4 regions of the Promicromonospora sp. NPDC059942 genome follow, and region 2 is predicted to be linked to each of the others. Evidence: riboswitches for the same ligand, from Rfam matches in the RefSeq annotation. Region 2 holds a riboswitch; each other region holds the start of a gene.
The links. A riboswitch is a leader RNA that binds a small molecule or an ion and turns the genes downstream of it on or off. The one in region 2 is predicted to bind S-adenosylmethionine.
Positions count from the first base shown of each region.

Region 1: it holds a riboswitch for S-adenosylmethionine, as region 2 does, so the genes downstream of both, metE (5-methyltetrahydropteroyltriglutamate--homocysteine S-methyltransferase) here and ACFV9Q_RS14540 (aminotransferase class V-fold PLP-dependent enzyme) in region 2, are expected to answer to the same signal.
Region 3: it holds a riboswitch for S-adenosylmethionine, as region 2 does, so the genes downstream of both, ACFV9Q_RS12920 (methylenetetrahydrofolate reductase) here and ACFV9Q_RS14540 (aminotransferase class V-fold PLP-dependent enzyme) in region 2, are expected to answer to the same signal.
Region 4: it holds a riboswitch for S-adenosylmethionine, as region 2 does, so the genes downstream of both, ACFV9Q_RS25745 (LLM class flavin-dependent oxidoreductase) here and ACFV9Q_RS14540 (aminotransferase class V-fold PLP-dependent enzyme) in region 2, are expected to answer to the same signal.

Region 1 is NZ_JBHWLR010000003.1:494,544-496,734, forward strand. It holds gene ACFV9Q_RS07250 (LysR family transcriptional regulator) at 1-303, opposite strand, end outside; gene ACFV9Q_RS07255 (type 1 glutamine amidotransferase domain-containing protein) at 347-1,051, opposite strand; SAM riboswitch class I at 1,229-1,332, shown strand; gene metE (5-methyltetrahydropteroyltriglutamate--homocysteine S-methyltransferase) at 1,341-2,191, shown strand, end outside.
Region 2 is NZ_JBHWLR010000008.1:41,017-43,207, forward strand. It holds gene ACFV9Q_RS14540 (aminotransferase class V-fold PLP-dependent enzyme) at 1-1,212, opposite strand, end outside; SAM riboswitch class IV at 1,244-1,358, opposite strand; gene ACFV9Q_RS14545 (rhodanese-like domain-containing protein) at 1,657-2,106, shown strand; gene ACFV9Q_RS14550 (O-succinylhomoserine sulfhydrylase) at 2,103-2,191, shown strand, end outside.
Region 3 is NZ_JBHWLR010000007.1:53-2,243, reverse strand. It holds gene ACFV9Q_RS12925 (carbohydrate ABC transporter permease) at 1-661, shown strand, start outside; SAM riboswitch class I at 756-872, shown strand; gene ACFV9Q_RS12920 (methylenetetrahydrofolate reductase) at 877-1,821, shown strand; partial or broken gene ACFV9Q_RS12915 (hypothetical protein) at 2,015-2,191, shown strand, end outside.
Region 4 is NZ_JBHWLR010000023.1:65,486-67,676, forward strand. It holds gene ACFV9Q_RS25745 (LLM class flavin-dependent oxidoreductase) at 5-1,159, opposite strand; SAM riboswitch class IV at 1,568-1,679, opposite strand.

The DNA.
Region 1 (2,191 bases), on a different contig from region 2:
CAGCTCGGCCGCCCCGCCGATCCGGACAAGCCCCCGCGCCGCCGGCTCGACGTCGCGGGGACCGAGCGCCGTCCGGAGCCCGTCCACGTGGAGCCCCACCTCGGCGGCCAGCGCCACGGCGCGCTCCGTGGGCGCGGCGCCCCGGCGCGACCGCACGAACAGGCGCGTCCCGAGCTGTTCCTCCAGGCGGGCGAGCTGCCCGGTGACGGCGGGCTGGCTCACGCCCAGCCGCTCGGCCGCCGCCGACAGCGACCCGGTGCGGTAGACCTCCAGGAACGTGGCGAGGAGGTCGAGACCCGGCACCGGCACCCCCTCCGTCGTCGTCCTGCCCACAGGCTAGCCGGGCTCAGCGCGCGGCGAGCGCCTTGAGCACCGCCTCCGCGGCGGCCGCGCTGGACTGCGGGTTCTGCCCGGTGATCAGGTTGCCGTCCTGGACCACGGTGCTGCTCCAGGGTGCGCCGACCTGGACGACGGCGCCGCGCTCGCGCAGCCGTGACTCGACGAGGTAGGGCGCGGCGTCGCCGAGGCCGCCCTGGCGCTCCTCCTCGTCCGTGAACGAGGTGAGCGCCCGGCCCGCGTAGGCGAAGGTGCCGTCCGGCTCCTGGGCGCTGAGCAGCGCGGCGACTCCGTGGCACAGCGCGCCCACGGTCGTGCCCCGGTCGTTCGCCGCGAGCAGCAGTCGGCCGAGGTCGGCGTCGTGCGCGAGGTCCGCCATGGGGGCGTGACCGCCCGGGACGTAGATCGCGTCGTAGTCGTCGCCGCGCACGTCGGCCAGCGTGAGCGGGTGGGCGAGCTGGCCGGCGATGCCGTCGAGGTAGGCGCGGAACTCCGCGGCGTCGGCGGCGGGCACCCCGCCGCGCTCGTCGAGGCTGACCGCGTCGACCGTGGGCGCGACGCCGCCCGGCGTCGCGACGTCGACCTGGGCGCCGGCCGCGGTGAGGACCCGGTGGGAGGCGGCGACCTCCTCGGCCCAGTAGCCGGTGGGGTGCTCGGTGCCGTCGGCCAGGCGCAGGCTGTTCGCGGCAGAGACGACCATCAGGATCTTCGACATGGTGTGGTTCCGATCTGTTCGGGGAGCTGCCCGCTGGGTGCGGTCCTCGGGGAACGTCAGAATCCATCACCGGATGCCGAAACGGTCAGGCGGATCCATCACCAAACTTATGGCTCCGATTTGTCCGAGGCGTGGACGGTTTGCCGACCACATCCCGGGCATGCCTACGATCAAGTCTCATCATCCAGAGCGGTCGAGAGTCCTGGCTCCACGACACCGCAGCAACCTACCTCCGAGGCGCCAATCTCGGGGCAAGGTGCTAACGCCAGGTCCGATGGAGCTGATACGCATGGCAGTCACGAACCCGCACCTTCCCACCGCCACGATCCTGGGCTACCCGCGCATCGGCCGGAGGCGCGAGCTCAAGCGCGCCGTCGAGTCCTTCTGGGCCGGCCGCACCACCGCCGACGAGCTGGAGGCGACCGCCCGCGACCTGCGGCTGACCACCGCCCGCCGCCTCGTCGACCTGGGCCTGGACGCCGGCAACGCTGCCGTCCCCGGCTCGTTCTCGTACTACGACCAGGTGCTCGACGCCGTCGCCCTGCTGGGCGCCGTGCCCGACCGGTTCGCCGGGCTCACCGCGGACGGGGGCCGCCTGCCCCTCTCGGCCTACTTCACGGTGGCGCGCGGCGAGGGCGACAACGCGCCGCTCGAGATGACCAAGTGGTTCGACACGAACTACCACTACCTGGTCCCGGAGATCGGTCCGGACACCCCGATCGGGTTCGTCGACGACCGCGCCGTGCGCGAGTTCACCGAGCTGGCGCAGCCGGCCGACGGCGGCCAGGCCGTCGTGACCCGCCCCGCGTTCGTGGGCCCGGTGACGTTCCTGCTCCTGAGCAAGCCCGCGGACGGTTCCCCCGAGGGCTTCCGCCCCCTGGACCGGCTGGACGACGTCGTCGCCGCCTATGCCGACCTGCTGCGCGCGCTCGCCGCCGCGGGTGCACCCTGGGTGCAGCTCGACGAGCCGGCCCTGGTCACGGACCTGCTGGACGTCCCCTTCGACGAGGTGGCCGACGCCGTCCGCCGGGCCTACGCCACGCTGGCGACCGAGCTCTCCCCCGGGGCCGACGGCGTCGCCGCCGAGCGCCCCGCGATCCTGGTCACCGCCCCGTACGGCGACCTGCGCAGCGAGGCCGG
Region 2 (2,191 bases):
GGTGCCGACGCCGACCGAGGCGCGCACGGCCCCGGCGTCGAACCCGAGCCGGCCGAGCAGCGGGTGCGCGCAGAAGCGGCCGTCCCGGACGCCGATGCCGTGCTCCGCGGACAGGTAGGCGGCGACGAGGCCCGGGTCGTACCCGGTCACGGTGAAGGTGACGACGCCGACCGGGTCGACGGCGTCGGCCCAGACCCGCACGACCTCGACGCGGTCGATCGCCTCGAGCCCGGACACGAGCCGGCGGCGCAGGGTGTTCTCGTGCGCCACGACCTCGGCCGGGTCGAGCGCGGCCAGCTCCTCGCAGGCCGCCGCGAGCGCCACCGCGCCGATGACGTTGGGCGAGCCGGCCTCGTGGCGGGCAGGTCCCTCGTGCCAGTCGGTGCCGCCCACGCGCACGCGGCGGACGGCGCCGCCGCCGGCGAGGTACGGCGTGCCCGCGTCGAGCCAGTCGCGGTGGCCCACCAGCACGCCGGCGCCGAACGGGGCGTAGGTCTTGTGCCCGGAGAACGCGAGGTAGTCCACGCCGGTCGACTCCAGCGAGATGCGGCGGTGCGGCACGAGCTGGGCGCCGTCGAGCGCCACGCGCGTCCCGAACTCGTGGGCGACGGCGACGATCTCGGCGATCGGGAGGGACTCGCCGGTCACGTTCGAGGCGCCGGTCAGGGCGAGGAGGGCGTACGGGCGGTCCTCGGCGGCGTCGGCCAGCTCCTCCCGGATCTGGGCGACGGTCTCGGCCACGGTGGCACCGCCGGTCAGCACGGTCGCGCCGGTGGTGCGCTGCCAGGGCAGCAGGTTCGCGTGGTGCTCGACGTCGAGCACCAGCACGCGGCCGGGCTCGCCGTCGGCCTGCGCGGGGACGCAGCCGGCGAGGAGGTTGAGGGAGTCGGTGGTGTTCCGCGTGATGATCGTCAGGTCGTCCTCGCGGGCGCCGACGAACGCGCCGATGGTGCGGCGCGCGGTCTCGTAGAGCGCCGTGCTCACCTGGGAGAGGTAGCCCGCGCCGCGGTGCACGCTGGCGTACAGCGGCAGCACCTGGGTGACGCGGTCGGCGACGGCCTGCAGGGCCGGGGCCGACGCGGCGACGTCGAGGTTCGCGTACGAGACCTGCGTGCCGTCCACGAGCGGGACGAGCGTCCCGCCGCCCACGACGGGGCGCAGCGGGGCGAGGTCGGTCACCGCGGTGGCACGGCTGAGAGTGGGAGCAGACATGGCGTCCTCCAGCACAGTCCTGGGGGAGGTTCCCCCGCGCTTGCCGCACGCGGGCTGCGCGCGGCCTGGTCGTCACCCGGGGCACCCCACCGCGGAGGGAGGGTTGCCGGCCAGCGAGCCGGGGCTTGACGCTGGCGCTCATGACCTGCGGCCATCCTGTGCTGCGGGCAAAACTCCTGTCAACGCATGTCTCAGATGCTGGTCCCACGTTCTGGGCGGGCCGCGGCATCGTCGTCACGGTAGCGAGAACCGGCTTTCCTACTGAATTGGTCGGGTTGCCTGTCGAGACACTGTTCCACCCACCGGACACCATGTCGTAGGGTTGGCAACGACCATCCCGAGCGGCCGAGTGACGTGGCACGACGACGCCGCAGCAACCCAGCGTTCCCCGCAGCAGCGGAGGACGGACGAGGGTGCTACCGCCACGACCGATGGAGGAGCATCATGAGCGACCCCGCGCGCGTCGAAGCACGACCGGCCGACGGCTACGCCGGCGACATCACGCCCCAGCAGGCCTGGGACCTGCTCGCCGGCGACCCGGACGCCACGCTGGTGGACGTCCGCACCGACGGCGAGTGGCGCACGATCGGCATCCCGGACACGGCCTCGCTGGAGAAGCAGCCCGTGTTCGCCGAGTGGGTGCAGGCCGGCGGCCGCCCCAACCCCCGGTTCCTGGAGGAGCTCAAGGCGGCTGGCGTCTCCGGCGGGCCCGTCGTCTTCCTGTGCCGGTCCGGCCAGCGCTCGATCGCGGCGGCGCGGCTCGCCACGGCGTCGGGCATCGCGCCGTCGTACAACGTGCTGGAGGGCTTCGAGGGTGCGCCCGGGGCCGACGGCGTCCGGGACCAGCAGGGCTGGAAGGTCGCCGGCCTGCCGTGGACGGCGGGCCCCGCGTGACCGTCACCGGCGCTTACCCGCCCGGCGCGAACCCCGGCGGTTCCGGCCGCAAGCCGCTCCCTGACGGCGTCCGCCCGGCGACGCT
Region 3 (2,191 bases), on a different contig from region 2:
CACGATGTGGTCCACGCCCGAGACGCCGCTGGCGCAGAACCTGATCTCCACCCTGGTGATCTCGCTGTGCGCCACGCTGCTCGTGCTGGCCGTGGCGCTGCCCGCCGCCTACTACACGGCGCGGTTCCGGTTCACGGGCCGGCTGTTCTTCCTGTTCCTCGTGATCGTGACCCAGATGGTGCAGCCCGCCGTGCTGACGTCGGGTCTGTTCCGGCAGTTCATCGCCATCGGGATCCTCGACACGTGGGTCGCGATGATCCTGGTCAACGCCGCGTTCAACCTGTCGTTCGCGGTCTGGATCATGCACAGCTTCTTCGCGGGCATCCCCAAGGAGGTCGACGAGGCGGCGCAGCTCGACGGCGCCGGGACGTTCGCCGTCCTGACCAAGATCAACCTGCCGCTCGTCTGGCCGGGCATCGTGACGGCGGTCGTGTTCACGTTCGTCGCCTCCTGGAACGAGTTCGCGGCCTCGCTGGTGCTGCTGACGACGGCGGGCAACCAGCCGCTGTCAGTGGCGCTCACCAAGTTCGTGGGCCAGTACGAGACGTCCTGGCAGTACGTGTTCGGGGTGTCCGTCGTGGCGATCGTGCCCGTGGTGATCCTGTTCATGATCATCGAGAAGCGCCTGGTGGGCGGCCTGGTGGCCGGGTCGGTGAAGTAGCGGGCGGGCCCGGTCCACACACCGTGGACCGGGCCGTCTCGACCTCCGGACGAATTCTGTCCCAGTGCTGGACGGTCGCTTAGCATGGTGGCGAACCCCATCCAGAGCGGTCGAGAGTCCTGGCTCCCTGACACCGCAGCAACCTGCCGACCTTCCGCCGCGTCGCCGCGGCGCGAGGGACGCAAGGTGCTCACGCCAGGTTCGATGGAGCAGCCATGGTCGCCGAGGTACACCCGCACCGCCCGACGGTGTCGTTCGAGCTGATGCCTCCGCGCCGGCCGAATGCCGCGCCCAACTTCTGGGAGACGGCGCAGCGGCTCGTGGCGGCCCGCCCGGACTTCGTCTCCGTGACCTACGGGGCGGCCGGCGGCGACCGGGCCACCGCGCGCGAGGTGCTCGCGACCCTGCTGCGTGGCACGCCCGTGCTCCCGGTGGCCCACCTGACCTGCGTGGGCGCGTCCCGTGAGGACGTTTCCGCGGTGATCGAGGAGTTCCTCGAGGCCGGGGTGCGCTCCTTCCTCGCCCTGCGCGGCGACCCGCCGCGCGACGAGCCGGACTGGCGCCCCCCGGCCGACGGCGTCCGTTCCAGCGTGGACCTCGTGCGGCTCCTGCGGCAGGTGGACGAGCGGCGGTGCGCCGCCGACGTCAGCACGGCGCTGCGCTCGGCCGCCCGGCCGCTGGCCATCGCCGTCGCCACGTTTCCGGACGGCAACCCCGGGGCCGGCACCACGCGCGAGCAGGAGGTGCGCCGGCTGCTGGAGAAGCAGGAGGCGGGCGCGAGCTTCGCGATCACCCAGTTCTTCTACCGCGCGGACTCGTACACCGGGTTCGTCGAGGCGGCCCGGGCGGAGGGCGTGACCATCCCGATCCTGGCCGGGATCCTGCCCACCACCGAGGCCCGCCGCCTGCGCCGCGTCCAGGAGCTCACGGGGGTGGCGGCGCCCGCGGACCTCCTGCGCGACCTCGACCGGCTCACCGCGCCCGACGGCGCCGTCGACCCCGAGGCCCAGCACGCGCACGGCATCGAGTTCTCCGCGGCGCTCGCGCGCGAAGTGCTCGACGCCGGCACGCCCGGCCTGCACGTCTACACGTTCAACAAGCACCGCCCGGCCCTGGACCTCCTGGACCGAGTGGGCCTAACGGGCCGAGCCGCCGCCTAACCCCCTTCGTTGAGTGCTGGCTATTTGTTGCTTTCCGCGCCCGAAACCAACAAATAGCCAGCACTCAACGGGTTGGGCGGGCATGTTGTGTGGGGGATGGGGTGGGTGTGATGTACCCGCCGGTCGGCAGAGCGGCCGATACTACGGATGAAATCGGCACGTCACAGCGCGACCGAACCGTGGAGGCCCCACCGTGCACGAACACGACCACAGCTCCACCGACTGCAGTCCCGACAGCCACGCCGCGTTCGGGCGGCGCGACCTGCTGCGTAGCGCCGTCGTCCTCGGCATCGGTGCCGCGGGCGCGACGATCGCCGCGCCCGCCGCCGTCGCCGCCCCCGCCCCCGGGCCCGCGGCTCCCGCCGGGAGC
Region 4 (2,191 bases), on a different contig from region 2:
GTCGTCAGGCGCTCAGCAGCCGGCCCGTGGGCAGCGCCCGCTCGGCGGCCTCGACGTCCGACAGCCCGAGCGAGCCGCGCAGCGACGTCGCCGTCCGCTCGGTGCGGAACAGGCCCGCCTGCTGGAGCGCGGGCACCAGGTGGTCGGTGATGGTGTCGAGGTCGGAGCTGAGCGAGGACGGCCGCAGGAGGAACCCGTCGACGGCGCCGACGGTGGTCCAGTCGGCGATCAGGGTGGCGAGCTCGTCCGGCGTGTCGGCGACGACGAGCCCGTCGCCCATGGCGGCCGTGCCCTCCAGCGCCTCAACCAGCTCGAGCCGGGCCCGCGCGCTGGCCCGTTCCTGCGCGAGCACCACGTAGACCTCGGCGAGCACGCGCAGCTCCTCGGGGTCGCGCCCGGCGGACAGCGCGGCGTCCCGCACGAGCCGGCGCAGCCGCACCGCGTGCGCGGCGTCGGTGACGGTGATCCGCGCGACGTCGGCGGTGCGGCCGGCGAGCGCCGCGCTGGCCTCGGAGCGCACGCGGACGACGACGGGCGGGGGCACCTGCGGCAGCGCGTCTCCTTCGGCGCGGCGGCCCCGGACGGCGAACCGGATGCCGTCGTGGTCCACGCGGAACCGTCCCTCGGCGTCGAGCTCGACCGCGCCGGACCCGCTGCCGGGGCGTCCGGTCCACACCTGGGTCACGGACCGGATGCCGAGCTCGACGCGCGCGGCCCACGCGTCGTCGGACTCGGGGAGCTTGCCCTGCCGCACGGCCTGCCAGCCGGCCCGGCCGCTGCTGGCGCGGTCGATGCTGCTCAGCGCGACGGCGGCGTGCGCCGCCTCGACGTGCACCGTGTCGACGGCGGCGACCAGCCCGATGCCGGCCGTGACCCGCGCGGCCCGGGCCGCGGCGACGGCCGTGTCCAGCCGTCCCGTGACCTGGCTGCGGCCGGGGTGGAGCAGGAAGCCCTCGTCGAGGCTGACGAAGTCGAGCAGGCCGCGGTCGGCGGTCCGCACGAGGTGCAGGAACCGCTCGCCGTCGAACGGGCGCGGAGCGACCGGGCCACGTGCCCGGTGGGCGCCCGGACGGGCGCCGGCGGAGGTGAGGTCCACGCCGAGCACGACGGGACGGGAGGAGGTGGGGGCGAGGGACGTGGGCTGCGACGGGTACGGCACGGCGGGGCTCCGTTCGGGCTGCGGCTGCGCGACGGCGCCCGGAGGACCCGGCCGGCGCGCGCAGGGTGCGCGACGGCGTCCAGGGGTCACCCGGGAGCGTGGCTGCCAGAGGGCAGGAGTGGGACGTCCGGTCAGGAACGTGAGGGCCGGATACGGCCGGGGCTCGGCGTGCGACGCCGAGAGGAGTCCGGGCGGCGGGCCGGTGGCGCCTGTGGCGACCGGTCAGCGCGTCGGGGCTGTCAGTGTGGGACTGTCGCCGTCAGCGACAGGAGCAGTGACAACACATGTCCTCGCGCGGGGCAGCACCAGCCCGCACGGTGACGTTCCGGGACGGCAGGGACACGTAGACGGCGGGGGCAGCGCTCCGGGTCATCGTCGTTCTCCTCACCTGCTCGCCCATCGGCGAGCGACGCGTGTTGTCATCCGCCGGCGGCGGTGGACCTGGTCCTCACCCGGGGCACCCACCCGCGCGGGGGGTTGCCGTCCGACCAGCCGGGGCTTCGCGTCGGAACTCATGACCTGTCGAGGCTTTCTACATCTCTCCGATCGGATTGGTGTGATTGGTCTCGATGTCACAGAAGATACGAATGGAACCCATAGAAGTCAATGATCCTTGCCCAGATCTCACATCCCGGGACCAGGGTCTCGCCAGGGGGTGGGGTGCGCTGGCTGACGCGGGCGCGGACCCCGCCCGAGCAAGGTGCGCTTCTACCCCGTCATTGGGCCCGGAACCAGGCTGTTTTCGGGCGCAATGACTGGGTAGTAGCGCACTCTCGCTTAGCCGTCCCCGCTCACTCACGCGCCGGCGTCGGCGACCAGCCGGAGTCACGCGCCGGCGTCAGCAATCAGCCGGACTCTTGCGCCGGCGTCAGCAATCAGCCGGACTCTTGCGCCGGCGTCGGCGACCAGCCGGACTCACGCGCCGGCGTCAGCAACCAGCCGGAGTCACGCACCGAACCGGCCGGGGTCACGAGACGAGCCGGGCGGTCAGCCGAACTCGTGCGATCGACCGACACCGCCGAGCCCACACCC